3 regions of the Marinomonas sp. NPDC078689 genome follow, and region 3 is predicted to be linked to each of the others. Evidence: predicted binding sites of a transcription regulator. Region 3 holds the regulator's gene; each other region holds the start of a gene.
What was found. The regulator LexA, encoded in region 3, represses DNA repair genes until DNA is damaged. The targets are predictions, from matches to a motif close to TACTGTNTANNTANACAGTA.
Positions count from the first base shown of each region.

Region 1: ACIGBN_RS00715 (YebG family protein) is a predicted target of LexA. The motif match lies at 5,577-5,596, and genes of this name have one in related genera.
Region 2: ruvC (crossover junction endodeoxyribonuclease RuvC) is a predicted target of LexA. The motif match lies at 6,499-6,518, and genes of this name have one in related genera.

Region 1 covers NZ_JBITUJ010000001.1:157,798-168,675, reverse strand. Annotated here, with positions in the region: gene ACIGBN_RS00755 (LysR family transcriptional regulator) at 1-362, shown strand, start outside; gene ACIGBN_RS00750 (DUF3820 family protein) at 428-694, shown strand; gene ACIGBN_RS00745 (GNAT family N-acetyltransferase) at 710-1,153, opposite strand; gene ACIGBN_RS00740 (class II fumarate hydratase) at 1,483-2,859, opposite strand; gene ACIGBN_RS00735 (hypothetical protein) at 2,863-3,231, opposite strand; gene ACIGBN_RS00730 (peptidylprolyl isomerase) at 3,409-3,888, opposite strand; gene ACIGBN_RS00725 (DUF1439 domain-containing protein) at 4,006-4,596, opposite strand; gene ACIGBN_RS00720 (mechanosensitive ion channel family protein) at 4,626-5,489, opposite strand; gene ACIGBN_RS00715 (YebG family protein) at 5,619-6,032, shown strand; gene ACIGBN_RS00710 (putative zinc-binding metallopeptidase) at 6,137-7,201, opposite strand; gene ACIGBN_RS00705 (cation:proton antiporter) at 7,628-9,493, shown strand; gene ACIGBN_RS00700 (YrhK family protein) at 9,540-9,818, opposite strand; gene ACIGBN_RS00695 (thiamine pyrophosphate-dependent enzyme) at 9,899-10,878, opposite strand, start outside.
Region 2 covers NZ_JBITUJ010000003.1:62,233-73,110, forward strand. Annotated here, with positions in the region: gene cysD (sulfate adenylyltransferase subunit CysD) at 1-841, shown strand, start outside; gene cysN (sulfate adenylyltransferase subunit CysN) at 872-2,485, shown strand; gene ACIGBN_RS06445 (siderophore-interacting protein) at 2,558-3,292, opposite strand; gene ACIGBN_RS06450 (MarR family winged helix-turn-helix transcriptional regulator) at 3,316-3,738, opposite strand; gene ACIGBN_RS06455 (transcription elongation factor GreAB) at 3,918-4,412, shown strand; gene aspS (aspartate--tRNA ligase) at 4,609-6,378, shown strand; gene ruvC (crossover junction endodeoxyribonuclease RuvC) at 6,544-7,101, shown strand; gene ruvA (Holliday junction branch migration protein RuvA) at 7,098-7,697, shown strand; gene ruvB (Holliday junction branch migration DNA helicase RuvB) at 7,704-8,717, shown strand; gene tolQ (protein TolQ) at 8,727-9,407, shown strand; gene tolR (protein TolR) at 9,407-9,835, shown strand; gene ACIGBN_RS06490 (TonB C-terminal domain-containing protein) at 9,835-10,782, shown strand; gene tolB (Tol-Pal system beta propeller repeat protein TolB) at 10,782-10,878, shown strand, end outside.
Region 3 covers NZ_JBITUJ010000003.1:251,849-262,726, forward strand. Annotated here, with positions in the region: gene ACIGBN_RS07400 (DUF4389 domain-containing protein) at 1-119, opposite strand, end outside; gene ACIGBN_RS07405 (NAD(P)H-dependent glycerol-3-phosphate dehydrogenase) at 112-1,143, opposite strand; gene ACIGBN_RS07410 (YdiU family protein) at 1,180-2,601, opposite strand; gene ACIGBN_RS07415 (DEAD/DEAH box helicase) at 2,626-3,987, opposite strand; gene dinG (ATP-dependent DNA helicase DinG) at 4,086-6,209, opposite strand; gene lexA (transcriptional repressor LexA) at 6,280-6,900, shown strand; gene ACIGBN_RS07430 (hypothetical protein) at 6,948-7,214, opposite strand; gene ACIGBN_RS07435 (DUF6586 family protein) at 7,217-7,687, opposite strand; gene topA (type I DNA topoisomerase) at 7,684-10,314, opposite strand; gene ACIGBN_RS07445 (DNA topoisomerase I) at 10,520-10,878, shown strand, end outside.

The sequences.
Region 1 (10,878 bases), on a different contig from region 3:
ACGGTATCCCTCATACGTTAGCTGAACTTAATAAGCACCACTGCCTCATCGGTTCAAAAACTCATTGGTTATTTCAACAAGATGGTCAGCGCAAAGAAGTGAAAGTATCGAGCCATTGGCGCAGTAACTCGGGGCCGGCATTGTTAGACGCGGTCAAAAAAGGCTTAGGCATTGCTCAACTCCCCGATTATTACGTTGCCGATGAACTGGCATCCGGTGAGCTCATTGCTCTATTGCCACAATACCAATACCCATACAGCGGTGTTTGGTTGGTGTATCCAAAAGTGCGGCAGCCGTCGCCTAAATTGCAAAAAGTGTGTGACTATTTGATTCAGCGCTTCAGTCAACAACCGCCTTTTTAGCGATTAGCGAGCACGCCCAAGCTATGATTAAATACGCTAAATTGTACTAATAAATGAGTCTCTTTATGTTTTCTCAACAAGACCTTGTTCAAGTCGCCCGCCAAACCATGCCGTTTGGAAAATACCAAGGTCGTATTTTGATCGACTTACCAGAAGCCTATTTATTGTGGTTCGCTCATGAAGGTTGGCCGAATGGCAACCTAGGGCAATGGCTACAGCTTGCCTTAGAAATCAAGATTAATGGCTTAGAAAAGTTGGTTGATCCATTACGCGAGCCCACTAGAAAACAGGCTAACGAGCCTAAAGTTCGAATTCGCTTTGATGAAAACTAGACATCAAACAGCGCCTTAACCAAGCGCTTTTCGATAATACAAAATACCAGCGCGGGCTTCTTCAAGGGTAAACCCCGCTCGCTCTGCGACTTTTTGTGAAGCTATGTTGGTCGCTTTTATCTGGGCTAAAAGCGTCCCATCCAATTCAAGAATAAAACAATCCAACATTTTCTGGGCAACCCCCTTGCCTCGTGCTTTAGGGGAAACCGTCCACGATAAAAGCCACCCTTCAGGGTCTAAATCGGCTCTTATTGTACCGACCGCGCGATGGTTTAATTCTGCAATTTGTAAACGCCTTTGATCATTATGGATAGTATTTCGCAGCCACTTTAAATGATCTGCTACTTCCACTCGACCAGCAGACAGGGATGCCTTACGCGTTGCTAGATCATTGCGCCATTCTAATAAACAATCTGCATCAGCCATGGTCGCGGGCCGAAGGAACAACTCCGAATTCATAGTTTTCTCCAAATAAACAACGGCTTCTATCGAGCAGACCAATCACTGGCTTAAGATCTTGTTCAGATCAAGAAACTCAAGATAATCATCTTCTTGTTTAATAGGCAAGTATTCCTAGTAGTGAGTCAAACAAAGACGTTAGGAGAATAAGATATGGGCACTTATACACAGTAGCTAGAAGCGATGGCATTGGGCAAAGACAGGTTGAACAGATGAGCAAAATAGTCACGCGATAATCACTGGCTGACAAAAAAAACCAGCGTAGTGAGGCGTTCCTCACACGCTGGTTTTTTTCTCTTCTGATTCAGGGAAAAGAAATCAGAAAAACACTACAAACCACCATGAGTTAATTTTGCTGGATCCAATAATGATAAAAGCTCATCGCGGTTTAAATCCGTTTCTTCTTCTGCTACATCAACCACAGGTCGGCCTTCTTTATAGGCTTTTTTGGCGATTTCTGCGGCTTTTGAATAGCCAATAATCGGGTTCAATGCGGTGACCAAAATCGGGTTACGATGCAAGGCTTCATTGAGTTTGTCTTCATTAACCGTCAAGGTCGCGATGGCGCTGTCCGCTAATAAGCGACCGCTGTTGGCTAGCAATTTAATGCTGCTTAATAGATTTTTTGCAATCATCGGCAGCATGACATTAAGCTCAAAGTTGCCCGCCTGCCCACCAATGGTAATGGCAGCATCGTTACCAATAACTTGCGCAGAAACCATGGCAACCGCTTCCGGAATCACTGGGTTAACTTTACCTGGCATAATGGATGAGCCAGGTTGCAGCGCTTCTAGCGTAATTTCACCTAATCCTGCCAATGGTCCTGAATTCATCCAACGTAAATCATTCGCGATTTTCATATAGCTAACCGCCACCGCTTTTAGCTGCCCTGATAGTGCGACGGCAGTATCTTGAGAGCCAATTAATGCAAAGAAATTGTCGCCAGGAGTAAAAGTAACATTGGTTAAATCAGACAATTCTTTCGCAAATAAGGCGGCGAATTCAGGGTGCGCATTGATGCCAGTGCCTACCGCCGTACCGCCTTGTGCTAAGCGAGTAATCTTGGTTTCTAAATATTTTAAATTATCGAGATTATCTTTAAGTTGAGCCGCCCAAGCATGGAAGGTTTGATCGAAACGCACCGGCATGGCATCCATCAAATGGGTTCGCCCTGTCTTGGTATACCCTTTTAAGGCATTGCCTTTTTCTTTAATCGTCGATTTTAAGTGCGCAATGGCAGGAATGAGATGCCCAGTCAGCTCCAAACTCGCACTTACATGGATCGCACTTGGAATAACGTCATTGCTACTTTGACCAAAGTTCACATGATCATTGGGGCTGATTTTTGTCTCACTGTAGCGATTCGCTATGGTAGCAATCACTTCATTGGCATTCATATTAGAGCTAGTGCCAGACCCTGTTTGGTAGACGTCCACAGGGAAATGCGTCATTAAATCAGGGTCATTTAGCAACTCTTCACAAGCATTTTGAATGGCGTTTGACTGAGCCGGTGTGATGCATTCTAAGGTTTGATTGGCGCGAGCCGCAGCGGATTTAATTAAGATAAGAGAGCGAATAAACGCCTCTGGCAATGCTTCACCACTGACAGGGAAATTATTGATTGCACGCTGTGTCTGTGCGCCGTATAGGGCCTTTTCAGGGACATTTAATTCGCCCATGCTGTCTTTTTCAATTCGCATTTTCATGATCTAACGACTTCCTTCTTGTTCCAACGAGCACAAAAAATAATGACTCAACGTTCGTAAGTCATGTTCCATTTTGAAATACGCTTTGGCGTCTTGATAAGTCACAATCAGTCGTTTTAGATTCGCTAATGGCCGATAGACCATATCTAAGCAGACTTGTCGCCAATTCAGTGCAATGTGTGAATCGCACACAGTATCCAATAAAACATTGAAAACACGCTGATGCAAGATCACGGCATCATTAATATTTAGCCGCTCAGCGTATTCTTCACTCGTATTGAGATAATGGTAGAGTACTTCTGGTGAATCCGCACACTGACCGCCTTGAATGGCTTGCTCTATTACCGAGAAGGGAACTAGATAATGGCTCATGATGTCGTCCTGCCTATTGAAATGATAACTATTATCAATAATGAGACGACATTCTTTTCCTGTCAAGTTATTGATAACGATTCCCATTAAAAACAACTCGATTGATGACCTAGCTCATGAGCCACAAAAAAGCCCCTATTGCCAAAGGCAACAGGGGCTTTATCAGACGAATAATGCTTAGTGGTGGTGACCGCCTACGCCGTGAGCATGGCCATGGGCAATCTCATCGTCTGTCGCATCACGTACGTCTACGATTTCAATGTTAAACGTCAGGTCTTTACCAGATAGAGGGTGGTTCAAGTCCACAAGAGCGCGCTTTAAACCCGCTTTAATAATGCTGACTTGGCGCATACCTTGATCTGTTTGAACCATAGCAATCATGCCTGGTTTCCAACGTTTTCCACCTTGAAGGTGTTTCACAGGCACTTCTTGAGTACGGTCTTCATGACGATCGCCGTACGCTTCTGCGCTTGGTACTGTCACTTCAAATTCAGCACCGACTTCTTTTCCTTCCATGGCCTTTTCAAGACCAGGAATCACATTGCCGTGGCCGTGTAGGTAAGAAATAGGGTCTTTACCCGCGGAAGTTTCGATCAACTCTTCACCATGGCGAAGCGTGTAGTTAAATTGAACGACTTGGTTGTCAGCAATGGACATGATATTTCCTCTGTTATTTCAACTCAGCAAGGTCGTTAAGTGTTGACTTAGCGACTTGGCTCAGCGGTTTAGTTAAGCGGCGCAACCGCGCATTTTGCGCGATATTATAGAGAGTCCCTAGAAAATGGCGAACTCTATCGCATCTTCTTTGATTGAGATGTCTTTAATCATCGACGCTGTCGCTTTTTCTGTTGTCGAATGATCTAGCACATAAACAGGGTGCGAATCGAAGTAGTTTGCTAAGGCTTTCTCGAAATCGTCATGCAAAGACCCCAATGTCGAACGCAGCATTTTGTCACTAAAGCTAGAGCCCTCAACGTCTATTTTAGTGATTTTGGGCGCCACTAAATAAACACGGTTTTCTTCTAATCGCACACCTGACTCGAACGATGGGTTCACTTGTGTACTAAATGAAAAAGACTGTCCAAATGCGCTTAAGGTGCCCTGTAAATCTGTATTAAGGTCCACCAAAGCCAAACCACCATCACGATCGGTTAAATCAATATGGGCTGTTTTTACCAATAAATTCATATCCAAGGTGTTACCACCTTCTAGCGTTAATTGAATATGATTTTGTTTACTTTGTTCTAACTGCTTCGCGACCGCTTGATTTAACTCAGCTTCACTTATGCTTAGACCGTCACAGCCTGTCAGCATCAAAGTGGTTACGAGTAAAACCACGCATGCGATCATTCGACGAATTGCCATCTGTTTCTCCTAAAAAGCCACTTTGTTCACTATCTAGCCCTTTTTTCAAACCAAAAGTTCATAAAGTCTTCCGTTACTTTTTGTTCAATCACCATGGCTTCTTCCGTCGGACAAAATAATGAAACGGTGAAAATATTATAGCCTTCAGGGGAGGTCGTGATTCGCACTTTAGGCTCAGGCCCTGAGATTTTAATGTCTAAGCGCTTCTCAATCAGGCTATTGTAACGAATCGCAACCTCATGAAAGTGCTCGCTGTATTCCCGTATCTTATCCAGTATTTTGCCTTTAATTTCAAACAAATTGACGTCATCAGTCAGTCTAGAAATCGAAAAGGTATGGGTCACATAGCGACGCATGTAGTTCAGGTTTTGCACCGTATGCGTCAGCAATACACTGTTGGGGATCACAGTTGTTCGTCCTGTATAACCGTAACTGCCACCTTTCAAATCCACTTCAAAAAGCGTCGTTGAAAGCCAATCGCTGTCTGTGACCTCGCCTTCATAATTGGCAATTCTTACCCAATCGCCCACTTGATAAGGTCGAGTACTGGCGCGATAAAAGGCCCCGACTATGCAAGAAATAAACTCTTTCGTCGCCAATACCAAGGCCACCATAAAGGCAGCAATGGAGATCGCAATATTTTGTAATTCAGAAGACCAAATTAAAATAAAACCCACCACCAACAGTAGGTTGAAAATATTGTCTAATGAATTGATTCTTTGACGTTTTTTGTCATGTTCTAAGGTCGGATGCAGCCGAATAGCGCGCTTAGTAAAGCGACGGATAATATAGGAGAGCAATAGCCAAACAACGGTCAAAAATATTTCGAGGTGGTCTTTCACAACCGAAAAGTCAAAATCGGAAAAAGAGAGCTGAGAAAAATCGAATGACATAACAATTAGGTTCCTTCATTAAGGGCACTACTTTATCAATCATTGTATTAATCACCAACTAAAAGCACTAGACAGAACGAAAAACATTCCTGTATATTTATACAGTATAATTTTTCACGAGGGTGGATCATGCCTGTAGTTATTAAATACGTTGTAGAACGTGATGGAATTGAGAAAATGACATTTACTTCCAAAGCTGAAGCCGATGCCTATGACAAGTTACTCGACACAGCAGACGCACTTTATGAAGTGTTAGAAAGTAGTGATTTAGCAGGAGACCATCAGCAAAAAGAAGCCTTGTCGATGTATCTTGCTGAAAACAAGGACACGCTGCTAGAGGCCTTAGGTGCAAAGCGTAAGACCACACCAAAGATAAAATCCAAAGCCAAAGAAACACAACCGAAAGAGCAAAACAAAAACGACACTTTGCCGTTAGAAGATCTTGTCATAGAACCAGATGAAGACGCTATTTACGATGCAGAGGAAATCTCCACCTCATTCGATGAAGATAGCAACGATTACCCTGAAAGCGACGCGGCTTAATCCCACAGCGAGCCTTTAGCAAAAACGCCCTCTCCTTGATGGCGTTTTTGTCTTTTCTAACTGAGATTTTTGGCTCTAACGATGACTCATGAAGGCTAAGCCCCTCATAACATCGGCTGTAATAATTGATGAATGAAATTCAATTTTTTACGCACAGCGGGGACAATAACAAACGGGTATAAATCCGGCTGCCCCATGCTTCGATTGAGGTTATTCACAGCAAACGTAAGCGGTAAATACTGAGCCAGAATGTCATCAAAGTTTGAGTGTTGATACGGGTCAATCGTCACATTCACACAAAGTGACTGATATTGAGCATTAGGCGGCTGAAGGCTCATCCCGAACTGACTCGCGGTTTCTAACGTGTCGAGGATATGCAGATAATGCGCCCAAGTTTCGGCCCAATCTTCCCAAGGGTGAGAGGATGCATAAACACTGACAAACTGCTCACGCCAATTCTCGACTGGCGTCTCATAATGGCGCTGCAAAGCATCTTTATAGCTTTCCCGTTCATCGCCAAACAATTCGCGATAAAGCGCTAACGTACTTTCGTCTGTCGCCACCAATTGATCCCAATAATAATGCCCAACCTCATGGCGAAAATGGCCAATTAGCGTACGGTAAGACTCATTCATGTCTTCTCGCATTTGCTCACGATCAGCACTGTTCGCTTCTGCGGCATTAATAGTGACTTGCCCAAGCGCATGACCGGTACTGGATTGCGCATTGTCCGGCACCACATTTTCTTCTGAGATGAAGTCGAATGATAAACCGTCTTCAGGGTCTTCTTTTTTGCTGATCAAGGGCAACTCTAATTGCAGCAATGAATAGACTAATCGATGTTTAGCAAACTCTAGCTGCTGCCAAGCTTGGCGTTGCTCAATGGCTTCTAGATTGGGTATGTGTCGGTTCAAATCACAGGCCATGCAAAAAGTATGGTCGCTCTCCACCAGCCAATTACACACCCCATGTTGATGATTATCACAATAATGCCATACGGGTGCCGGCACAGATGTGTCCGCTAAAGCAAGATAGCCTGAATCATGTGGCTTAAGTGCACTTAATACCATTTGGTCCGGCAAAAAACCTAAGGCAGATCCACAATTTTCACACAAGGTATTTTCAAATAACAAGACTTGTGAACACTGTTGGCAACTGAATATTTTCATCTTCGTTTGAGCTCTGAGTAATGAATAAAATAGGCGTAGCTGAATGCTTATAGAATGAAGAGCGCGATGCGTTAACAGCAAGAACACACTCTCAAAAAGAGGCACTTATGAACATGCGATGTCCTTTCTTTATAATCCCTTTATCCATAGAAAGCGAGAGAATATGAACACAAGCCGCATTATCAACTCAAAGAAAAAACCATTTACTTGAGTGTCTAAAAGCAACTTTCATGCGACATAAGATGATCAAAATAGGCTCTATTTATGATCGTTTGCAACACACCAAACCCAGCACACAGCTAAGGATGAAAGATGTCGTAAAATAAACACACCAATGAAATAAAATAGCCTATTTGTAAGAAGATTAAAGTTCATAAACCTTTTATTATAAGTCTTTAATTCGCTGCCTACTGGAAATTGCCTTTCATGATTGACGCTTTACTACTGACGTTCATTTTTCTTGTTGCTGGAGTCATTTCTGTCCCCATCGCTTCTCGATTAGGACTCGGCTCAGTTCTCGGTTACTTATTAGCCGGCATAATCATCAGCCCCATTCTTTCCATTCTGAATGTGGACCTAGTCTCAGTACAAAATTTTGGCGAGCTAGGGGTCGTTTTGATGCTGTTTCTAGTGGGTCTAGAGCTAGAGCCGAAGAAGCTGTGGGCAATGAAAACCCGCTTACTTGGGTTAGGTGGCGGACAAGTCGCGTTAACGGCATTGTTTATCATGGGCGCCTCCATGATGCTCGACCAGTCGTGGCGAATCAGTCTTGCGGTCGGCCTTATTTTGGCGCTCTCTTCAACCGCTATCGTGCTGCAAACCTTAGGGGAAAAAGGCTTAATGCGCTCAGACGGTGGGCAAGCGTCTTTTTCGGTTTTGCTCGCTCAAGACATCATAGTGATCCCTATGCTGGCGTTTATTCCTTTACTCGCCACGCCTGAATTACTCAGCGCCTTAAATCATGCGGCCGAGCAAGCCTCAGCCCATGGCAGCAGCTGGAATTTATTGGAAGGGCTGGCCACCTGGCAGATTACCCTAGTCACAATCGGTGCCATTATTACCGTGATACTGGGCGGTAGTTACTTATCCAGCCCGATATTTCGGTTTATCGCGTCCGCACAACTGCGCGAGCTCTTTACCGCGACGGCTTTGATGTTTGTTATTGGCACTACCTTATTGATGTCAGTGGTTGGCTTGTCTCCTGCTCTTGGGACTTTTCTCGCGGGGGTTGTTTTGGCTAACTCGCCCTACCGACACGAACTAGAAAGCGACATTGCCCCGTTTAAAGGGTTGTTACTTGGGCTGTTCTTTATGACAGTGGGCGCAGGGATCAACTTCAGTCTATTAGCCGATCATTTGATCAGCATCATCAGTCTTACTCTGGGCGTGATTGTGCTAAAAATGGTCGCATTGTTGATGCTGGGCAGTTTGTTCAAAATTCGCGGAGCAGACAAATGGCTGTTCGCGCTAGGACTGGCACAAGCAGGGGAGTTTGGCTTTGTATTGCTGTCGTTTACCGAATCGAATGGCGTGATCCCCAAAGCACTGGCCGATCAACTCTTACTGGTGGTGGCGCTCTCTATGCTACTCACCCCTATTCTATTTATTCTCTACGATCGTTATTTAGCGCCACATTATCTAAAGGACAAAGATGATCAGCCTCAAGGGGTTGGCATGCCAGGAGATAAGAAAATCATTATTGCCGGCTCAGGCCGAATGGGCAGCTTGATCGATCGAATGATGAGTCTTGCTGGGTACGACACCACAGTGATCGACTACAGCACCAAGCAATTAAGAACACTGCAGCGCTTTGGTGTGAATAACTATTTTGGCGATGTGACGCGCCCTGAACTGTTGCACGCCGCCGGCATTGAAGACGCGCAACTGTTAATTGTCGCCATTGATGATCCAGAACAGATCTCTAAGCTGATTAAATACGTGATGGAGCACTACCCTCATTTGCACGTTATTTCACGGGCATACGACCGTCATCATGTTTACGATTTATGGTCTTACGGTTGTCGCGACATCATTCGTGAAGTACACGACAGTAGTTTGCGCATGGGGCGTTCGGCATTTGAAGCACTTGGAATCCCGCAAGAAAACGCCGAGAAGATGGTCGACCTATACCGACAACACGACCAAGACGCTATGGTCGCCGTTGCGGATGCTCACAAAATTGGTGTACCGGCGCACGAAAACAGCCATTACATTGCAAAAGTAAAAGCCTTTCTAGAAGCGTCTGACCCAGAAATAAAGACACAGATGCAAGCATACCGCGACACCAAATAAGCCCTGAAATGACGTATCCTCAGTCTACTAACAGACTGAGGGTTCATCACTCAATCTGCTTGTTACAAGTGGATTTATAAACACGCTTCACGTGCACCAAGCTGATCAATTTAATAATAGGTTTGATCAGCAATTGGCCGCTGCCCAAAATAAACAGCCAGGTTCCATCCACCACCAAGGCCTCTGTTAAAAAAAAGAAACTACCGATCAAAAACCACACAGCAATCAAAAGGTCATTCACGGCACCAAGGGCTTCATAACGTCGTTGAATCACAATATGGTCTTGGTCTAAATCGAACTCAAATACTTGTTTATTGCTTGGCACTTTTTGTCCTATCCTTTTGGGCTGAACAAGGACATCAGAGTGATATAAAAGCATCTAATGTCCTTATTTTTCATCATTCTCTAACGTAGAAAGTTATCTCGAAGCAAGGATACCACTTCATCACTACGACCGTTAAGCACCGCTTTTAGTCCAAACATGGCGGTGGAAGCCACTTGATTGGCCTCAATTTTTGGCGGCATAACCAGCTCCATACGACTGACTTTAACGTCTAAAATGGCGGGCTTATCCGATGCTAACCACTGCGCCATCGCCCCTTCTAACTGATCAAGACTGTCTACCCGCCAACCGTCTAGTCCTAACGAGCGTGCAACATTTGAAAAATCTGGGTTCTGTAACCCCGTAAACGAATCCAATAACCCTTCTACCCTTTGCTCCATTTCAACAAAGCCCAAAGATTCGTTGTTAAAGATAATCAGCTTCACCGGGATGTTTTCCTGCACTAGGGTCAATAAATCCCCCATCAGCATACTCATACCACCGTCACCACACATGGCAATGACTTGTCGATCTGGATAGGCTTTAGCAATCCCTAGCGCTTGTGGATAAGCATTCGCCATGGTGCCATGCAATAAACTGGTTAAAAAACTGCGTTTTCCGGTGGCGGTCAAATGACGTAATAACCAGACCATAGGAGAGCCGCCATCGGCGGTAAATGCCGCGTCGTCATCGGCGAGCTTATCCAACATGTGCGCCACGGTTTGTGGGTGCAATAAATCGTTGCCTGATTTGGCTTCAGAAACATAATCAGCTTTGTCTTTTTTCCATTGCTGTAGAGCTTTGTCTAAATGCTCTTGGTCTAATCTAGCACTCAGTTTCGGCAATAATGCCTTGATGGTATCCCCTACATCACCGACTAAACCTAGGTCAATTGGACTGCGCTTACCCAGATGGCTGGCGTCTCGGTCTAACTGTACTATTTTGGCTTTCTCAGGGTAAAACTGGGTATAAGCAAAATCACTCCCCAGACAAAGTAATAAATCACAATCGGCCACCGCCTCCATACCTGCACGGTTGCCTAACACCCCAGTCATACCGACTT
Region 2 (10,878 bases), 190 kb from region 3:
AGTCGCTGCTGAATTTGACAATCCAGTAATGCTTTATTCCATTGGTAAAGACTCAGCCGTGATGCTGCACCTTGCCATGAAAGCATTCTATCCTGGTAAACCACCGTTTCCACTGATGCATGTGGACACAGGTTGGAAATTCAAAGAAATGATCACCTTCCGTGATGAATTGGTTGCCAAGCTAGGTTTGGAACTGATTGTTCATCAAAATCAAGAAGGGATTGATCAAGGCATTGGGCCATTCACCCATGGTAGTGCGACGCACACCGATGTGATGAAAACCCAAGGTCTAAAACAAGCGTTAGACAAATACGGTTTCGATGCGGCCTTCGGTGGTGCACGTCGTGACGAAGAGAAGTCTCGTGCCAAAGAGCGCGTGTACTCTTTCCGTGACAAGCAACACCGTTGGGACCCTAAAAACCAACGTCCAGAGTTATGGAATATCTATAACGGCAAAGTCAATAAAGGCGAAAGCATCCGTGTTTTCCCATTGTCTAACTGGACGGAACTGGACATCTGGCAATACATCTATTTAGAAAGTATTCCTATTGTTCCTCTTTACTTCTCTGCTAAACGTCCTGTTGTTGAGCGTGATGGCACCTTGATCATGGTTGATGATGATCGTATGCCGTTAAATGGCGAAACGCCTGAAATGAAGTCTGTTCGTTTCCGTACGCTTGGCTGTTACCCGCTTACCGGTGCGGTGGAGTCTGAAGCCGACACATTGCCTGAAATCATCCAGGAAATGTTGCTCACCACGAGTTCAGAGCGCCAAGGCAGAATGATCGACCATGACTCCGCTGGGTCTATGGAAGAGAAAAAGAAACAGGGCTACTTCTAAGTTTGAAGTAAAGAAAGTTTGGAGTAACGAATGTCTCACCAGTCAGAATTGATCAGCCAAGACATACTTGGCTATTTGAAACAACATGAAGAAAAAGACCTACTGCGTTTGCTTACTTGTGGCAACGTAGACGATGGTAAAAGTACACTTATCGGCCGTTTGCTGCATGATTCTAAATTGATTTATGAAGATCATTTAGAGGCGGTAAAACGTGACAGTAAAAAATCGGGTACCCAAGGCGAAGGCGTAGATTTGGCGCTTTTGGTGGATGGTCTGCAAGCGGAGCGCGAGCAGGGTATTACCATTGATGTGGCGTACCGTTATTTCTCTACTGAAAAACGTAAGTTCATCATTGCGGACACACCAGGACACGAGCAATACACGCGTAATATGGCAACCGGCGCGTCCACTTGTGACTTAGCCATTATTTTGATCGATGCTCGTTACGGTGTGCAAACACAAACTCGCCGTCATTCTTATATTGCTGCGTTATTGGGTATTAAGCACGTTGTTGTGGCAATAAACAAAATGGATTTGGTGGATTTCTCGGAAGAGAAATACAAAGAAATCCAAGCTGACTACTTAGCGTTTGTTGAGCAACTAGGCGATCGTAAGCCTGCGGACATTCATTTCGTCCCAATGTCTGCATTGCAAGGCGATAACGTGGTTAACGCCTCTGAAAGCACGCCTTGGTACCAAGGTAAGCCATTGATGGCGATTTTGGAAACCGTGCAAATTAACCGTGACGTGAAGCGTGATTCTTTCCGTTTGCCAGTGCAGTATGTGAACCGTCCAAACCTAGATTTCCGTGGTTTCTCAGGAACCATAGCGGCTGGTGTGGTTAAGCCAGGTGATGAAGTCGTTGCTTTGCCTTCTGGTAAAAAATCGAAAGTCGCCGAGATTGTGACTTACGATGGCAACCTTGAGTCTGCGAAAGCCGGGCAGGCGGTGACCATTACCCTAGAAGACGAAATTGATATCAGTCGTGGCGACATGCTGTCTCACCTAGACCAAGAGCCGTTAATCGCTTCGGCGCTACGCGCATCTGTTGTGTGGATGGCCGATCAGCCATTGGTGCCTGGTAAGTTGTATGACTTTAAACTGGGTACGCAAACAGTACCGGGTAAAGTGCATCACTTTAATCACCGTGTTGATGTGAATACTTTGGAAACCAGTGACATTTCAGCGCTTGAGCTCAATGGCATTGGTGATTGTGTGATTCAATTTGATGCGCCAGTCGCGTTTGATGAATACACAAACAGCCGTTTTACTGGTGCTCTTATTGTGATTGACCGTCTAACCAACGTGACCGTTGGTGCTGGTATGGTTGAGCAAGCGGTTGCCGATTTAGATGAAGACACGATTGTTAGTGCAGAAGACCGCGCCGCTCGTCTTGGTCAAAAGCCTGCGGTTATCGCCTTGTCTGCTGAAGTATTGGCGCAAGCTGAATCCGTAGAGCGATTATTGTTGCGTCAAGGTGTTGTAGCATTAGCAAAAGCCAATGCCACGGCTGCTGAAGCGGCCTTGATTCGCGAAACGGGTGTGACTTTATTGGTTGCTGATACCAGCATTGCCGATACAGAAATCGTTGAAACAAAAGTAGACAATGTAATTGATTTGATTATTGAGCAAGTGCGCTTGTAATTTCTTATCATTGTTGCAGAGTCAAAAAAAGCCAGCTTCATCGCTGGCTTTTTATTTTGTTTTTTTTAGAGCTTATGCCACTTCGGCCTCAGCGCGTTTAACGGCTTTGTGCTGATCTTCGTTGCTGCCTTGTTTCCAGTAGCTTGAGATATAAAGGTTGCTCTTTTCGACCTTTTTCTCTTCTTTAAAGAAGCGACGCAGTGCTTTAATGCTGCCAAATTCGCACGCGGCCCATATGGACACGTCGTCGGATAGCCATTCCAATGCTTTCACTTCTTCTAGCAAGGCTTGTTCGTTACTGCCTGGCTGAGCATTGATAACCCATTTAATCTCAATGCCTGCTGGGTGTTTAAGCGTTTGAATGTCGGCTTCAGACACCACTTCGATTACCGCATAGCCTTTTGCGTCGGCCGGTAGCGTTTCAAGATTGACGCTGATGGCCGGTAGGGCGGTCATATCGCCGATCAAAAGCTGCCATTGGGCTGACTCTTCGATCATTTTTTTAGGGCCAGGTCCGCCAATAAGAATGCGGTCACCCGCTTTGGCGTTTTTTGCCCATGAAGACGCTGGACCTGAATCCTCATGAAGCATGAAGTCGATGTCGATCTCGTCCGCGCGTTGTTTGCGTATGGTGTAAGTGCGCATTAGGCGGCCGCTTTCGCTAGGGAAAATAAGTTTTACGTATCCGCTTTCTTGATTTTCCGGCATGGTGTTCATGTTTTCGCCACCTAAGGTAACTCTTAGCATGTGCGGTGTTACTAGAGTGGTGTTGATAACAACGAGCTCTCTTGGTTGTGGTCTGCTCATAAGTTTCTCCTGAATATAATGTATTATTCGCATAAATTTCTAATCATGATTTCTGCGTAGTGTTTGAAGTCTTTGATCTCTTGTTCGCTCAACCCATGGGTCATTTTTGCCGATGTGGTGCTATCGAGCGTGATCATGGTGTCTATGACGCTTTGCCCTGACTGTGTGAGAAGCAATAATTGGCTTCTATGGTTATCGGGGTTAGGGTGTTTTTCTATGTGACCTTTGCTAAGCAGTTCTTTTATAATTCGCGCCACTTGCGATTTATCTAAATTCATTCTTTGTGAGATCACCTGAGCACTGCATTTGGGAATGTTGCGTATGCATTTCAATGCTCTTATGTGACCAATATGAAGATCCAAATGAGAGTCACTGATGGTGCGTTTGACCTGGGACTTATAGCAATGGATAAGTCTGTGCAGTGATTCATCAAGGTTGCTTGGCATAAAAGTGACTCGCTTCTTATATGAGAACGATTATCACTATAGTTTTATTGGTTGACTTTGTCAATTGAGAAAATGCCTTGCCGTGAGGCTTCCTTGTATCTTGCTTATTCATTGCACCAATTTCTTGATAAAAGAGCGTGATTAATAATGTGTCGTACCCCTAGTTGTTGTGAGACGAAATGAACAAAGTAACCGTGTATGAAGCCATAATAAGCGCTCTTGAAAAACGCTTTGAGACCGCGAAATGGGCCGCGAACCAAGCTTACGACGCGGCGACCAGTGAAGAGAGTGTGGCGGAAAATAAATACGATACCTTCGGATTGGAGGCGTCCTATCTTGCCCATGGGCAGTCACAAAGAGTGTTGGAGTGTGAAAAGGATTTTTTAAGCTTTTCGAATCACAAGGCGGTGTTCTTCGGTGAAGACGATGAGATAAAAACAGGGGCGCTAGTGGGCCTGATCGAGGTCAATGCGCAACAGAAAAATAGCAAATGGTTTTATCTTTCTGCTTGTGCGGGAGGCTTAAGTGTTGAGCTAGGCGATGGTAAAAGTGTCTTTTTGGTTACCCCATCTAGCCCAGTAGGGCTGACACTGGTTGGTAAAATGGAAGGCGACGAAGTGCTTTTGAAGCAATCTGGAATCGAAATTGTTTATGAAATAGCCAGTGTCTTATGAAGAAATGGACTGTTATAGACAAATTTCCTTCTTACTCTAGAGAGTATGACTTGGTTCGCATATAATGCTTTGCCTTAAAATATTTTGGCTTTTTGTTTTCCTCCTTATATGGGAAACACATTTTGTTTTCTGGTCTAACAAAAAGCGAACAAAGAACACTTCACTCTCTTACTGAGACAGTAATAGGATAGAAATTATGCGCAGCCATTATTGCGGCGAATTAAATGCTTCTAACATTTCACAAGAAATCACTTTATGTGGTTGGGTTCATCGTCGCCGTGACCACGGCGGGGTTATTTTCTTAGACGTGCGTGATCGCGAAGGCATCACTCAGGTGGTATTTGACCCAGATCGTGCAGACAGTTTTGCCATTGCGGACAGTGTTCGTAACGAATTTGTTGTTAAGCTAAAAGGCTTGGTTCGTGCTCGTCCAGAAGGGACAGTTAACCCAAACATGAACACAGGTGAGATCGAAGTCTTGGGCTTAGAGCTTGAGATTCTAAACTCCGCAAAAACACCACCATTCCAGCTTGATGAGCATCAATCTGTTGGTGAAGACGTTCGTTTGAAAAACCGTTTTATCGATTTACGTCGTCCAGAAATTCAGCAAAAAATGCGTTTTCGCTCAAAAGTAACGTCTGTATTGCGTCGCTACTTGGATGACAATGGCTTCTTAGACATCGAAACGCCGATTCTAACGCGCGCAACACCAGAAGGTGCGCGTGATTATTTGGTACCAAGCCGTACTCAACAAGGTAGCTTCTTTGCGCTTCCTCAGTCTCCTCAGTTGTTCAAGCAGCTGTTGATGGTGTCTGGTTTTGATCGTTACTACCAAATTGCTAAATGTTTCCGTGATGAAGATTTGCGTGCCGATCGCCAACCTGAATTCACTCAAGTAGACATCGAAACGTCTTTCATGAGCGAAGAGCAGATCATGGGCATGACAGAAGAAATGATCACGAGCTTGTTTAAAGAGCTAATGAACATTGATTTGGGCACCTTCCCACGCATGCCTTACTCTGAAGCAATGGAAACCTACGGCAGCGACAAGCCTGATCTACGTATTCCATTGACGATTGTGACCGTGTCTGACCTGATGGCAGACGTGGACTTTAAAGTCTTCTCTGGCCCAGCAAAAGACCCTAAAGGTCGTGTTGCCGCATTGAAAGTGCCTGGCGGTAACTCGCTGACTCGTAAGCAAATTGACGAGTACACTAAATTTGTTGGTATTTACGGCGCCAAAGGGTTGGCTTACATCAAGGTGAACGACAAGTCTAACCTTGAAGAAGGCCTACAGTCTCCAATCGTTAAGTTCTTACCGATGGAAGTACGCCAAGAATTGATGACTCGTCTTGATGCACAAGATGGCGACTTGATCTTCTTCGGCTCGGATTCTGCAAAAGTCGTAAACGAAGCTTTGGGTGCATTACGTTGCAAGTTGGGTGAAGATCTTAACTTGTACACTTGTGAGTGGGCGCCTTTATGGGTAGTTGACTTCCCAATGTTTGAAGAAACATCCGATGGTGGCATCACGGCTATTCACCATCCTTTCACTGCGCCTTCTTGCTCTCCAGAAGCGCTAAAAGCAGATCCGCTTAATGCCTTGTCTCAAGCATACGACATGGTCTTGAATGGTACTGAGTTGGGCGGTGGTTCGATCCGTATTCACCAGTCTTCTATGCAAGAAACTGTGTTTGAGTTGCTTAATATCAGTGAAGAAGAGCAAGAAGAGAAATTTGGCTTCTTACTAGACGCATTGAAATTTGGTGCGCCACCGCATGGTGGTTTGGCATTCGGTCTAGATCGCCTCGTTATGTTGATGACAGGTTCGGCTTCTATTCGTGACGTCATTGCCTTCCCGAAAACACAAAGTGCGACTTGTTTGTTAACTCAAGCACCAGGTGAAGTAAGCGATAAACAGTTGAAAGAGCTGAATATTCGCGTTAGAAAGCCAGTGACAGAGTAAGCTTAGCGCCACCTTCGCTCTACTGACGGTGATGTTTGTTAAGAGAGCGAAAAAAAAATGTAAAAGGCCGTTATTAAACGGCCTTTTTTTATGTCAGGATTGTATACTCTGTAAGTTAAAGGCTGTTGAAATATACAGTAATATTGACTCTTTAATAGGTTAATGATGGCGACGACCAGAATTTTAGCAATAGACCCAGGCTCAAGAATAACGGGCTTTGGCATTATTGATGTGACTAATGGTAAGTCTGTCTATGTGAATAGCGGCTGTGTTCGCTTACCCGATGAGGCCTTATCTGTTCGCCTTAAGGTGATTTTTAATTCTGTCACCACCTTGTTGGATGAATACGCGCCAGACGAATTTGCCATTGAAGAAGTGTTTCTTGCGAAAAATGCCAACTCAGCCTTAAAACTGGGGCAAGCAAGGGGGGCGGCCATTGTGGCGGCAGCGCTCAAAGAGCTGTTTGTTAACGAGTACGCTGCGCGACGCGTCAAACAATCTGTGGTTGGCAATGGCAACGCAGACAAAACCCAAGTGCAAGCCATGGTTCAGTTGTTATTAGGCTTGTCTTCTCCTCCGCAAGCCGACGCAGCCGATGCGCTCGCGATTGCATTGTGTCATGCTAATACAAGAACATCAGGCGGCCTGGAATATGGCGTCGGGAAAAGAGCAGGGCGAACGTCAAAGCGTTGGTCTGAAATGGATATAAGGAAAAGTGTGTGATAGGTAGGATTGCTGGAACATTGATCGAGAAATCGCCGCCGGAATTGTTGGTGGATGTAAATGGCATCGGCTATGAACTTAGCGCCTCGATGACAACGATTTATGAGTTGCCGCCGATTGGTGGTAGCGTGGTTCTGTATACGCATTTTCAAGTAAAAGAAGACTCGCATACGCTTTACGGCTTCATTGATAAAAGTGAGCGCGCGCTGTTTAAAGTGCTGATCAAGGTAAATGGCATAGGCCCTAAAATGGCCTTAGCAGTCTTGTCTAGCATGTCGTCGGAAGAGTTGATTGCCAATGTGCAGGAGTCTGACGTCACTGCATTAACCAGGATTCCGGGGGTAGGTAAGAAAACCGCGGAACGCTTGATCATTGAATTAAGAGACAAATTGGGGCAAGCCGCGAAAACGGATCTTTTTTCCACCCCAGCGGTATTGAAACAAGTCCAAGCCGACCCAAGACAAGAAGCCGAAGCGGCTCTTATTTCATTGGGTTACAAACCTCAAGAAGCGGCCAAAGCGATCGCCACTGTGCCTGTAGATGCAGCGAGCAGTGAAGAGGTTATTAAAGCGGCATTAAAAGCCATGCTAAGGTAATAGAAGATGATAGAAAGTGATCGTATTATCTCGGCAGAATTAAAAGGCACAGATCGACAAGTCGATCGTGCCATTCGACCGCAGTCCCTTGCTGAGTACATCGGCCAGCCAGTGGTCAAAGAGCAAATGGATATTTTTATTCAAGCCGCTCGCCAGCGTGGAGAACCACTGGATCATTCATTGATCTTTGGGCCACCAGGGCTGGGTAAAACCACATTGGCGAATATCATTGCCAATGAAATGGGCGCAGAAATCAAAACCACTTCAGGACCTGTGCTCGAAAGGGCGGGAGATTTGGCGGCATTATTAACCAATCTTAATGAAGGTGATGTGCTCTTTATTGATGAAATACATCGCTTGAGTCCTGCTATTGAAGAGGTCTTGTATCCTGCGATGGAAGATTATCAGTTGGATATCATGATCGGGGAAGGGCCTGCGGCGCGTTCGATTAAAATTGAACTCCCACCCTTTACGCTGGTCGGAGCAACCACACGAGCGGGTTTGCTGACATCGCCGTTGCGAGACCGCTTTGGTATCGTACAGCGTTTAGAGTTTTATGATGTTGAGTCGCTGACCACCATAGTGGCGCGCTCAGCCAGCAAAATGGGCATGGAGCTTGACCAATCCGGAAGCTTTGAAGTGGCGCGTCGCTCCCGTGGTACGCCGCGAATTGCCAACCGACTGTTGCGTCGTGTTAGAGACGTGGCGCAGGTTAATGGCGATGTGTTAGTGGGGCAAAAAGTTGCTCAGCGTGCACTGGATATGTTAAGTGTAGATAGTCAAGGCTTTGATCATTTAGATCGTCGTATGTTATTGACTATGATAGAGAAGTTTGACGGCAGACCGGTTGGGTTAGACAGTGTTGCCGCGGCGGTGGGCGAAGACAAAGACACCATCGAAGATGTTATTGAGCCTTTTTTAATACAACAAGGCTTTGTTATACGAACGCCTCGAGGTCGCCAAGTTACGAAGCGCGCCTACGAGCATTTTAATTACCAGCTACCTTCAGATTTTAAATAGAGGTTAAAAATGTCAATTTTGGGTTTAATTGCCAGCGCTAGTTTTGTTGTGCAAATGGTTATGTTGATACTGTTGGCAGCATCCATCTTTTCTTGGGTAATTATCTTTCAAAGAATGCGTGTGCTAAAGCAAGCTAAGAAAGTAAGAACAGAATTTGAAGATGAGTTTTGGTCCGGCATCGATTTGAGCAAGCTTTATAAAAAGCTCACACAAGAAGGTCGAAAAGTAGAAGGGATCGAAGGCATTTTTACAGCGGGTATTAAAGAGTTTACGCGCTTACGTCAAAGTCATAATGTCGAGCCTGATGCGGTTATGGAAGGGGTTCAGCGTACTATGCGTGTGGCCTTGTATCGAGAAGAAGAGAAGCTAGAAAAACACCTTTCCTTTTTGGCAACAGTGGGTTCAACAAGCCCTTATATCGGCTTGTTTGGTACGGTTTGGGGCATCATGCATTCCTTTATTGGATTGGCAGACGTTCAGCAAGCCACACTGGCGACGGTCGCACCGGGTATCGCGGAAGCGCTCATTGCGACGGCCATTGGTTTGGTGGCTGCGATTCCGGCGGTTATTGCGTACAACCGTTTCTCAACGGTGGCAGAATCACTGGCGTCAGGCTATGAAAATTTCTCCGATGAATTCACCAGTATTCTTCATCGTAAGGTACACGTGAGAGAGGGAGGCGTAGCATAGTGCCTCGCTCTAGAAGAAGACAAAAACGTCGCCCTATGGCTGAGATCAATGTGGTTCCTTACATTGATGTTATGCTGGTGTTGTTGGTGATCTTTATGATCACAGCGCCGATGCTTACCCAAGGGGTGGATGTTAAGTTACCTAACGCCAATGCATCGCCTATTCAGCAAACAGAAACCGATGTGATGATTGCTTCTGTCGACAGTAATGGGCAGTTTTATTTGGACTTTGGCGGCAAGCAAGAGCCGATCGAGTTGGATGCTTTGCAGGCGAGGGTAAAAAAGGTATTAAACCAAAACCCTAGAATCCCCGTACTGGTCAGAGGTGATAAAAATGTCTCTTATGGTGCGGTTGTTGGTCTAATGGTGGCTTTGCAAGGAGCTGGCGTGCCCAATGTGGGATTGGTAACGGAGCCGGACAATAATTAATGAATTTGCTGAGTAAAGACAGTTACGGCGTTCCCGCCTTATTGGCGGTTGGCCTTCATCTAGTTATTGTTGCTGCGTGTTTTGTGGCGGTGGACTTTAGCGATAATGAAAAGCCTCTGCCTAAGCGACCTCCTATTGTGAATGCGACTGTGGTGGATATTTCACAGACCATTATTGGCAAGCGTGAGGAAGAAAAGAAAAAAATTATTCAGCAGCAGGCGATAGCGAAAAAAGAAAAAGAGAAAGAAGCTCAGCAAAAAGCCAAAAAGCTAGAGCAGAGAAAAGCGCTAGAGGCCCAAAAGAAACGCCTAGCTCAAGCTAAAGAAGCGAAGAAAAAAGCCGTTGAACAGGCTGCTGCAAAGAAAAAAGCCGCTGCTGAGAAAGAGAAGGCCGCTGACGCGGCTAAGAAAAAACAGCAAGAAGCCTTAATCGCGAAACAAGAGGCGGAAAAGAAAAAACGCATTGAGCAAGAAAAGGCCGCGCAAGAGAAAAAGCGTCAGGCGGAAGAAGCAAAACAATTAGCGGAAAAAGAGAGACAGCGTAAGCAGGCTGCCGCTCGAGAAGCGGAAAAAGAGCGCTTAGCGAAAGAAGCCGCTGAAGCGGCCGCAGCGAAAAAAGCGGAAGAAGAGAAGAAAGCCGCAGAAGAGGCCCAAATGGTGCAATCGATCAGTGGTTTAATCAATGATCGAATCACCGCTGCGTGGAATCGCCCACCGAGCGCTCGAAATGGCATGAAAACAGAGTTGGCCATTTCTTTCTTGCCGTCGGGTGAAGTGTTGGCCGTGAACATTATTAAGGGAAGTGGCGACGCCTTGTTTGATCAGCGTGCAGAAGACGCCGCAAGGAGCATTGTTGTTAAGGAGTTATCGGAAGTGGACCCTTATGTGTTTGACAGAAACTTTCGAAGAGTTGTAATTATTTTTAATCCACAGGACTTAAGAAACTAATGATATTACGTAAATGGTTCTTAGTATTTTTCACCTGCTTTGTCTTTGTTAGTACCGCAAGGGCGCAGCTTGTTATTGAGGTCACCAGTGGGGCAG
Region 3 (10,878 bases):
CTCACCACAATCACCAAAATACCAAAAACAGTGATGGCCACATTAAGCACACACCAGTAAAACAACATAAAAATCAATCGAAACCAAAATCCTTGGTTTGCGTAACCTGGTTTAGCCATGTTTATTCTCCTCGTACGTCGCAAATTCGACGTCCCATTTTTGTTCGCCAGTCATCATAGATCCGATTAGCGTTTCTAATTTTGCTTGATCAAAAAGCAGCTTCGATAAACCTTCCGCTAAAGGCATGTAAAGGTCGTGTTTCTTTGCTTCCTCTACCACCATTCGCAAGGTATTCACCCCTTCAGCCACTTCACCAATGTCCTCGATGGCCGCTTGTAAGTCTTTTCCTGAGCCAATCGCATAACCCACACGATAATTTCGACTCAAAGGAGAGGTGCAGGTTGCGATCAAATCGCCCATTCCCGCCAACCCCAGAAACGTCATCGGATTTGCGCCAAAATGCACCGCAAATCGACTCATCTCCGCCAAACTTCGCGTCATAATCATCGCCATCGTATTTTCACCCACTTGCAGGGCTTTTGCCAAACCACACACAATGGCATAAATATTTTTTAGCGCGCCTGCTAACTCAACGCCCGTACTATCGGTATTTTCATAGACCCGAAAAGTAGGCGACTTCAACAGCTCGATAACACGCTCTCTGACCTGTTCATCATGGCTCGCTATGACTGAACCTGTCATTTGCCCTGCAGCAATCTCTTTCGCCAAATTAGGGCCGCTGAGAACACCAATTTTTTGCGTCACTGTGTTACGACGCAAAATATCACTCATAAGTTCAAAATGATTTGGATTAAAGCCTTTCGTGGTACTGATAAGCATTTTATCGGCTGTCAGTAGCGGCTCAATGCGATCCACGACTTGCGCAAAAGATTTAGATGGAATAGAGACAAAAATAGTGTCACTTTCCTTTATCGCTTGCTCTAAATTACTGGTGGCCAACAATTCTTGATGCAAGGGCGCATTCGGCAGGTAACGGCTATTTAGCCCCGTTAAATTAATCTCTTCAACCTGCTGTTCGTTGCGCATCCATTGGCTTACTTGATGCCCATTATTCGCCATTATATTGGCCAACGCGGTACCAAAACTACCACCACCTAACACACAAACTGATTGTTTTTTCATCATCCCTTCTCTTCAAAAAATAACACCTAATTGTCATTAGGATGAACAACTCACTTCTAACGATCGCCCCCATTCCGGAGAGCGTTGCGCCAACTGGTCTGATGATTCATGCTCATCAAAAGGCGCATTTAACACTGAAAGTAAACGACGAAATGGCAAGAAGTCACCTTGCTCAGCCGCTTCAATCGCCTCATGCGCAAGATAATTCCTTAGCACAAATTTAGGATTCACCTGCAACATAGGCGCACTGCACTGCTCCCACGTTTGATCCAACGCCAGCCTTGCTTGCTGATAATCAAGCAACCAAGCACGCATGCGCTCCCTATCCACGACTTCATCTAGGATAAGATCAAATTCATTAGGCTGTAATTGACTCAATAAGCGGAAGAAAAGACTGTAGTCCATTTTCTCCGCTGCCAAGACAACAAACAAAGAGGACAAGAGTTTAGTCACAACCTCACCGACAGGAAGGCCGAGTTTAGCGGCCATCAAGGTCTCATATTCCGCCTGTAAGGTCACTTCATAATGCTGCAAAATGGCGATCAATTGATCCCGCTCAAGATGCTTTGAAAAACATCGCATCAGGCAATTTAAGTTCCACAAACCAATCCCCGGCTGACGCGAGAAGGCATAACGCCCTTCATGATCCGAATGATTACACACCCAATCGGGCTGATAATCTTCCATAAAGCCATAAGGGCCATAATCAATGGTTTCGCCAGTAAACGAAAAATTGTCAGTGTTCATCACGCCGTGCTGAAAACCAACGGCCTGCCACTTAGCAATCATTCTTGCGGTACGCTCAACCACTTCCACCAACATGCTCTCTAGGGGCGACTCAGTTGCCAAACAATCTGGGTAATAGTGCTGCAAACAATAATCAATCAGCTGATTAAGTTCGGCCTCTTTCCCTTGATAGAAAAAGTACTCAAAGTGCCCAAAACGAATATGCCCTTGCGCGGTACGCAATAACATAGCACCAGGTTCTGGCTGCTCTCGATACACTGCTTGAGCACTGGTATAAAGCGCCAAAGCGCGTGACGTAGGAATCCCCATGGCGTGCATAAACTCGCTGGCAAGGTATTCTCTTATGCACGAGCGCAAAACCGCTCGCCCATCACCACGACGCGAAAAAGGCGTGGGGCCAGCGCCTTTCATATGCAGATCACGCAGTACACCTTGATCATCAAGAACTTCACCCAATAAAACACCACGACCGTCACCCAATTGTGGGGAGAAACCACCAAATTGATGACCGGCATAAACCATACTTAACGCGTTTTCCAATGGCTCTTCACCATGCAAAATACGCTTCGTTTGAGGGGACTTGATATCAATAGACAAAGAATGAGCGAGCGCTTGGTTAAATTCAACCAAACGCTGCTTGAGAAGTGGCTGGATCGACGTTTTTGCGTAAAACGCCTCTCCTAATCCGGCAAAGTGATGTTCTAATTTCATAGGCACTCACTTAGGTGGTGTATGTTATAGCGAGGTATTAACCATGTATTCACAACGAATACTTTCGCCAACGACCTTTTCGATTTCTGGAATAAGAAACGCATCGTCTTCACTGGCAAAACTCACCGATTTGCCCATTTCACCGCCACGACCAGTACGACCTATACGGTGCACATAATCTTCTGGGTCTTCCGGCAAGGCATAGTTAACCACCAATTCAATATTATCAACGTGGATACCACGCCCAGCAACATCGGTTGCTACTAATACTTGAATAGTGCCATCTTTAAAGCCTTTCAAGGTCTTCACTCGTTTATCTTGAGCCACTTCGCCAGACAAGATAGCGCAGTTAATGTTCGCTTTTCTCAGCTTCTCATAAAGGTCGCGTGTTTCATCACGGCGATTAGCAAAGATAATGGTTCTTTGATTGCCGTTTCCTTCAATTAGTTGCTTAAGCACCGGCCATTTTTGATCGGCTTCAACCGTATAAATAACCTGATCAATATTCTGATTGGTCGCTTCTTTAGGTACCACAGACACTTCTTTTGGAAAGTAGGTCCACTGTGTCGCCAAGGCTTGAATGTCTTTCGGGAAAGTCGCACTAAACAGCATAGTTTGACGCTTTTCTTTATGCGGCGTCATACGAATGATGCTTTTCACATCGGGAATAAAGCCCATGGATAACATGCGGTCCGCTTCGTCTAAAACCAAACACTCAACATGGCTCAGCAACACTTTCTTATGACGAGCAAAGTCCAACAATCGACCTGGTGTTGCCACCAAGATATCAACATTTTCAGTTTCCAACTGGCGCTTCTGCTTTTCATAACTCATGCCACCAACCAAGGCAACGACGTTCAAATGACTGTTGTCAGTCAATTTAACCGCTTCTTCAGCGATCTGTAGAGCAAGCTCTCGTGTTGGCGCTATGATCAAGCCACGGGCCAAGTTATTGGCTCGCTTTTCAACCAGTGGGTAATCCAAAAAGTCACTGATCATGGCAATCAAAAAGGCCGCTGTTTTACCGGTTCCTGTTTGCGCCTGACCAATCAAATCATAACCTTGCAAGGTCATTGGCAAGGTTTCAGCCTGTATTTCACTGCAATATTCAAAGCCCATTTCTTCAATCGACTTCAAAACACGATCAGGTAAATTTAAATCATGAAAACGTGTTTTACCTTCAACTTCAGGGACCTTGAAGTCATCAATAGACCAGGCTTTACTACCACTACGCGGTGGCGCCTCAACAGCCGGTGAATCAGATGTTTCGTTTACTGATTTCTCTGCGGCAGCAGGATTTCCTGTCTTAAAACGCTTATTAGAACGACGTGGGCGTTTGGCTTTTGGTTTTTGCTCTGATGTAGTTTCTGTCTTTTGGTTTTCCATATTGGAATCTATATGCTTCTTATGTATTTTACGTTTATGTATCTTTGCGTGGAGTGTACCTAAATGACAGGCCTTTATCACCCCTTGCTTTTCGTAAGTTATTGTTGTCGATAAGGTGGCAGACTATTTATTAGCTGCTGTCCATAGCGTTTTGTTCGTAATCGTTTGTCTAAAATATGAATTTCACCGGAGTCGGTCTCACTGCGCAATAAGCGCCCTGTCGCCTGCACCAATCGCAATGACGCATCCGGAATGGTGATTTCCATAAAGGGGTTACCACCACGTTTTTGAATCCACTCGGCAAGCGTCGCCTCAACGGGGTCATCCGGTACTGCAAAAGGAATCTTGGCGATGTAAACACAGGTCAAATAATTCCCTGGTAAATCCACCCCCTCCGCAAAACTGGCCAAACCAAACAGCAGGCTACCTTTACCAGCATCAATGCGCGCACGATGGGAATCTAAAATCACCCGTTTCGATTGCTCTCCTTGCATCAGCAGCACTTCTTGCAAACCTGGTGCCAAAGACTGCGCAACTTCTTCCATTTGACGACGCGAAGAAAACAATACCAAACTGCCTTTTTCCTTATCCACTTGCTTATCAAGATACTGGACAATTTCTTTGGTGTGCTGTTCCACACGATTCGGTTCGTTTTCCATGTCTGGAATCACCAACAAACCATGCTTTTGAAAGTCAAAAGGGCTCAATACGCGCAGGTATTCGCTTTCTTGAGGCACCCCAGAACGCATATTGAAGCGATGAAATTGATTCAGCGCTGTCAGTGTAGCCGAGGTCACAACGGCGCCAAAACACTTATCCCAAAGCTGCTGACGCAAGGTGTGCGCCGCCAAGATTGGCGAACCACCCAGCTCAATATCCTGCTCCATGCCCTGCCCTGTGACCACTAACCAACGCGCATTAGGCGGGTACTTTTGATCATCCACGGCAGAATAAAGTCGCCACAACTCAACACACTGCTCCAGTCGGCCTAAAATCACCCCCAAAATCGGCTGCCAAGTTTCGGCCGTTTCGGGCGTCACTCCCATCCCTTCATTTTGTTTGGTCTTTTTACACTCATCCTGAATACTTTCAATATTATTGAAGAGTTTTTGGTATGAGGTCTGCAAACTATACGCCAGCTGGCGCAACTCATCGGGAATAACCCCAAATTCAAAGCGATGCTGATTGTTATCCTGATCCAAGCCCAAACCTTGAATATAAGGCGCTAAACCTTGTTGTGCATACTGAATAAAATTCACAATGGCTTGGATTTGCTGAGGAATTTTAAGCAACAACTGCCCGGTCAAACTGACATCGTCGGTCAACTCTTGCTTTAAGTTCACCAGATTTTTTTCTAACTGTCGTAACCAAGTAATACTTTGCTGCAAGCGCACTTCATGACGGAAATGACCAATGGCTTTATCTGGTAGGTGATGTCCTTCATCAAAAACATAAATCGTTTCTTTAGGCGGCGTTAGAATAGCACCGCCACCAAGGGAAAGATCCGCCAACACCAAATCATGGTTAGCAACAATCACGTCGGCATCTTCAATCTCACCGCGGGCTTTGAAAAATGGGCAAGCAGAATAATTCGCACAATTGCGATTGGTACACTGCTGATGATCCGTGGTCAGACGGCGCCAATCCTGATCGCGGATAATGCCTTCCCAGTTGTCTTTGTCGCCATCCCACTCACCTTTAGACAAGGCAAGATCCATCTCTTGATAAAGCGGCGTATTCACATCATCAACCTGCAAATGCTGCTCAAACAAACCGGCAAACATGTCTTCCATGCCCTGCTCTTCTGTGCTCAAAAACCCTTCAAGGTTATTCAAACAAAGATAGCGCCCACGCCCTTTTGCCAAGGTGTATTTAAAGCTTAAAGCCGTGTGTTCCAGTAAATTAGGCAATTCCTTGTGCAGAATCTGCTCTTGCAACGCCACGGTAGCCGTCGAAATAATCAACTTGAGGCCACGCGCCTTCGCAATCGGAATCGCCGCAAGGCAATAGGATAAAGTTTTACCCGTACCCGTACCGGCCTCAACCACAGCCACGTGCTTTTCACCTAAGCGTTCACCTTCGCTGTCTTGTTTAATATTCCCCAAGGTGCGAGCGATCGCGCCGATCATCTGACGCTGACCAACCCTAGGTTTATGGGACTTTGCTTCCAGTGAGGCGCGGTAAGCAAGATGAATTTGTGTTTTTAGTTCGTCTGAAAGCATTTAAATTATTGAGTATCTTGAATAATGCTGTATATAATAACAGTTACTGTATAAACAACCAGATGGCGCTATGATTAAATTAACCAACAGACAATCTGACGTACTAGAAACCATTCGCGAATTTATTAGCGAGACTGGCTTTCCTCCGACACGCGCAGAAATCGCCAGCCGCCTAGGATTCAAATCCCCTAATGCCGCTGAAGAACACCTGAAGGCTCTTGCCAAGAAAGGCGCAATCGAAATGCTTTCTGGGGCATCACGCGGCATCCGCTTACTTGAAGAGCCAGCCCCCGCCGAAAACATCGAGCCTGGGCTGCCTGTTATTGGTAAAGTCGCCGCCGGCTTCCCGATTCTTGCCCAAGAAAACATTGCGTCTCACGTCAATGTTCCTGCCGCCATGTTCTCACCTAAAGCAGACTATCTTCTGTCTGTCTCAGGCACCAGTATGAAAAATATTGGCATTATGGAAGGCGACTTACTTGCCGTGCACAAAACAACCGCCATACGAGACGGGCAAATCGTTGTTGCGCGCATTGGAGAAGAAGTCACTGTAAAACGCTTCTTTCAAAAAGGCAGCATTATCCGCTTAGCACCAGAGAATGAAGATTTTGACGACATCATTGTGGACTTAGAAAGCGAAGAGTTTGCCATTGAAGGACTCTCCGTTGGCGTCATTCGCCAAACCATCTAACTAAGCCAGCAAAACACAAAAAAGGCGAAGCAAACACTTCGCCTTTTTTAATGGAGAATTTTTGGCCTTAGATCCATATCGTCTAGATGTTCTGTTTCATCGCCAAACGTTGGCTCTTCTGAATAAACAAAATCAATGCCGGCATGAAACATACATTTAGCCAATTCAAAATAACGTTCTTTAAGATAATCTTTAGTATCGTCCGAAATGCTCAATGTGGCCAAAGGCTCGGTCGTCTCGCCTTCGTCGCCCACCGGACGTAACACAATATCACCGTTATCCAGCTCAACTATTTCGAGATAAGATTCTTTCATATTTAATACTCTGAGGACTCTTCTCTAAAACGCAACACCAACTCCGTCAGCTTTGATAAAAACAAATTAATCGATGCGCCGTCATCTCCACCACGACCAATCAAATTTGCCTCACTGGCTTTCGCAAACATCGATGAACGACATTCGAATTGAACCAAGTAAGCTTGCTCCAATTGATTTAACCAAGAATTTGGCTGTGACGACAAGTCTTGCAATTCTGCTAATACAGGCACCACAACACCGTTAGCTTGCGCTTCTCTTAGTAAACTCTCTAGCTGCAAGCCAGAGGCGAGCTGGTACGCCAGACTCACCTCTTGCAACAAACCATTCAGCGCACTTCGCAAATGAAAGATGGCCGCGCTTTCTAGCCCTACGCTCAACCAAGACTCATTTCCGTCTTGGCTTTGGCGTAGGAAGCGACGCGCCGAATCTAATTTTTGGTTGGTGAGACTCGCCGGAGTCGCCGCACTCATTTCTTTTTCTTCCCTTCTTCGATCACCCACTGCTTACCAACATAAAATGCTTTCCAGCCCGTTGGTTTGCCTTCTTCCTCGGTCATCACGTATTGTTCTTTGGTTTTACGACTGTAACGAACAATGGTCGGGCGTCCTTCTGCATCCATCACTGGCGCAGTAGAGAAAAAGTGATATTTAGGGTCAATTTGTTCCATGTAAGGCAACAACTCTTTCACCAAGGGTGCTCGAGTTTCTCGCTTACGTGGAAATTGGCTCGCCGCCAAGAACAGACCAGTTGCCCCATCGCGCAGCACATAATGGTCTTCTACTTTCTGACAAGCAAGGTCAGGCATAGGCACAGGGTCCATTTTCGGTGGCGCCGCTTCGCCGCTTTTCAGCAACTTACGCGTGTTTTTACAATCTTCGCTGGTACAGCCAAAATACTTACCAAATCGTCCAGTTTTAAGCTGCATCTCTGAGCCACACTTGTCGCACTCAAGCACAGGACCATCGTAGCCTTTAATTTTAAAGGTACCTTCTTCCACTTCGTAACCTGGGCAAGTCGGGTTATTACCACAGACATGCAGCTTACGATGTTCGTCCATCAAGTAGCTGTCCATTGCAGAACTACAGATACTACAACGGCGCTTGTTAATCAGTGCTTTAGATTCCGCTTCGTCGTCATCAACGGCCACGGCTTCTTCACCACGAGTTAGATTGATCGTTGCTTTACAACGCTCTTTCGGTGGTAATGCGTAACCAGAACACGACATAAACACACCCGTACTCGCGGTACGAATCTGCATTGGACGTGAACAAGTCGGACATTCGATGTCCGTTGGTGTTGGTGCATTCAGCAGCATCCCCTCTTCTGGGTCTTCTGCTTTCGCCAACACACTGCTAAATCCTTGATAAAAGGCATTCAGCGCTTCAATCCAGTTCTCGCGACCTTCTGCGACTTCATCAAGCTGCTCTTCCATTTGCGCGGTAAAACTGTAATTCATTAAGGAGTGGAAACTCCCTACTAGCCTCTCGGTGACAATGTCGCCCATTTTTTCGGCATAAAAACGACGGTTTTCAACGCGAACATAACCACGATCTTGGATGGTAGAAATAATCGAGGCGTAGGTAGATGGTCGGCCGATGCCACGCTTTTCAAGCTCTTTTACCAAACTCGCTTCACTAAAGCGCGCTGACGGCTTAGTAAAGTGCTGTTCTGGCAACAAGGACTCAAGAGACAAGGTCTCGCCTTTTGATACATCAGGCAGAATATTGTCATCGCCTTTTTTCACAACACCCTGCATCGCACGAGTGTAACCATCAAAACGTAAAATACGCCCTTTGGCCTTAAACTCATAATCGCCGGCGGTTACCGTCACCGTGGTGGAGGTGTAAAGCGCTGGAGTCATCTGACACGCCATAAACTGTGCACGAATCAACTCATACAGGCGGTGAGCGTCTTTCTCCATGCTTAGCAGGTCTTCTTGACGCACACTGACATCAGAAGGACGAATCGCCTCGTGGGCCTCTTGAGCGCCTTCTTTGCTGCTGTATCGAATCGGTTCTTCTGGCAAATAGTCTTTGCCGAACTTCTCAACAATGTAACCACGCAAGGCATCAACCGCTTCCAAACTCAAATTGGTCGAGTCGGTACGCATGTAAGTGATGTAACCCGCTTCGTACAAACGCTGAGCCAACATCATGGTTTTCTTCACGCCATAACCAAGACGAGTGCTGGCGGCTTGCTGCAACGTCGAGGTAATAAACGGAGCGGAAGGCTTGCTGCTAGTCGGCTTGTCTTCGCGATTGCTGACCAGATACTGAGCGCCGTTCAAACGCGCGACATGCTCATCAGATTGCGCCTGGCTTTCAGGACGGTATTCTTTGCCCTGATATTTTACCGCGGCAAATTTGATTGTGTCTTTGGCTGGCGTGGTGAGCTCTGCGTCCAATTCCCAAAATTCATCAGGAACAAAAGCACGAATTTCTTTTTCTCGCTCTACGATCAAGCGCACCGCAACCGACTGAACGCGACCTGCGGACAAGCCACGAGCCACTTTCGCCCACAATAATGGCGAGACCATGAAGCCAACAACGCGATCTAAGAAACGACGCGCTTGCTGTGCATTTACACGGTTCATATCCAGTTCGGATGGGGTTTCAAACGCCGCTTGAATGGCTTTTTTAGTAATCTCGTTAAACACCACGCGTTTATAGCGACTGTCGTCGCCACCGATGGCTTCACGAAGGTGCCATGCAATGGCCTCACCCTCTCTATCCAAATCGGTTGCGAGATAAATAGTGTCAGCATTTTTAGCAAGGCGGCGTAATTCATCCACCACCTTTTCTTTACCTGGAAGCACTTCGTAATGCGCTTCCCAGTTATTTTCAGGGTCGACACCCATGCGCGAAATCAACTGCTGACGAGATTTGCGACGCTTGTGCTCAACCTTTTCTTCCGGGCTCATCTTTCGCGTCAGGGCCGCTTGTTTTGCGCGCTCCTGCGGAGTTGATTTTGCTGTTGTACCCGAAGGTAAGTCTCGAATGTGTCCCACACTCGATTTAACAACATAATCGTTGCCTAGGTATTTATTGATGGTTTTCGCCTTAGCGGGCGATTCCACGATAACCAGTGATTTTCCCATTGAACTGTATAAGCCTTATTAAGTCCGTCTGCAAAATGTATGTACGTCTGCAAATCTACGTGAGTGTAGTTTAGCCTTTCGGGGCGCTGATATTAAGCAAACACCTTTTATATGACAAGCGATCACTGTATTGTTTCTCACATTATCGCTTGCTGAATCCAGTATTTCTTATTTAACATACTGAATTCATTGCTTAAGGACAATCATGGCACTCCTACAAATTCTTACAATTGCTATTTTAATGATTATTGTGGTGCTTTCCGTCGTCATTGGTTCACGCGCGCACCAAAAAGAAAAAGAACAGACCGAACGTCGTTTTAGACAACTTCAGTTATCCAATCGAGCGGATCGCGTGGAGTACCATTTACAAAGTCTAAAAGACATTGATACGGACACCATTGCCAGTGACGCCCTGTACGATTATTACATTGATACCTTGCGCGAATTATTACAATACACAGACGACGTCGAACGCACAGAAGTTCGCATTGCCAAAGCAGAAGACGATCGCAATGCAGAACCCATTGAATTCAACCCAACACCTAGCCCTCTGAGTTTTCAGCA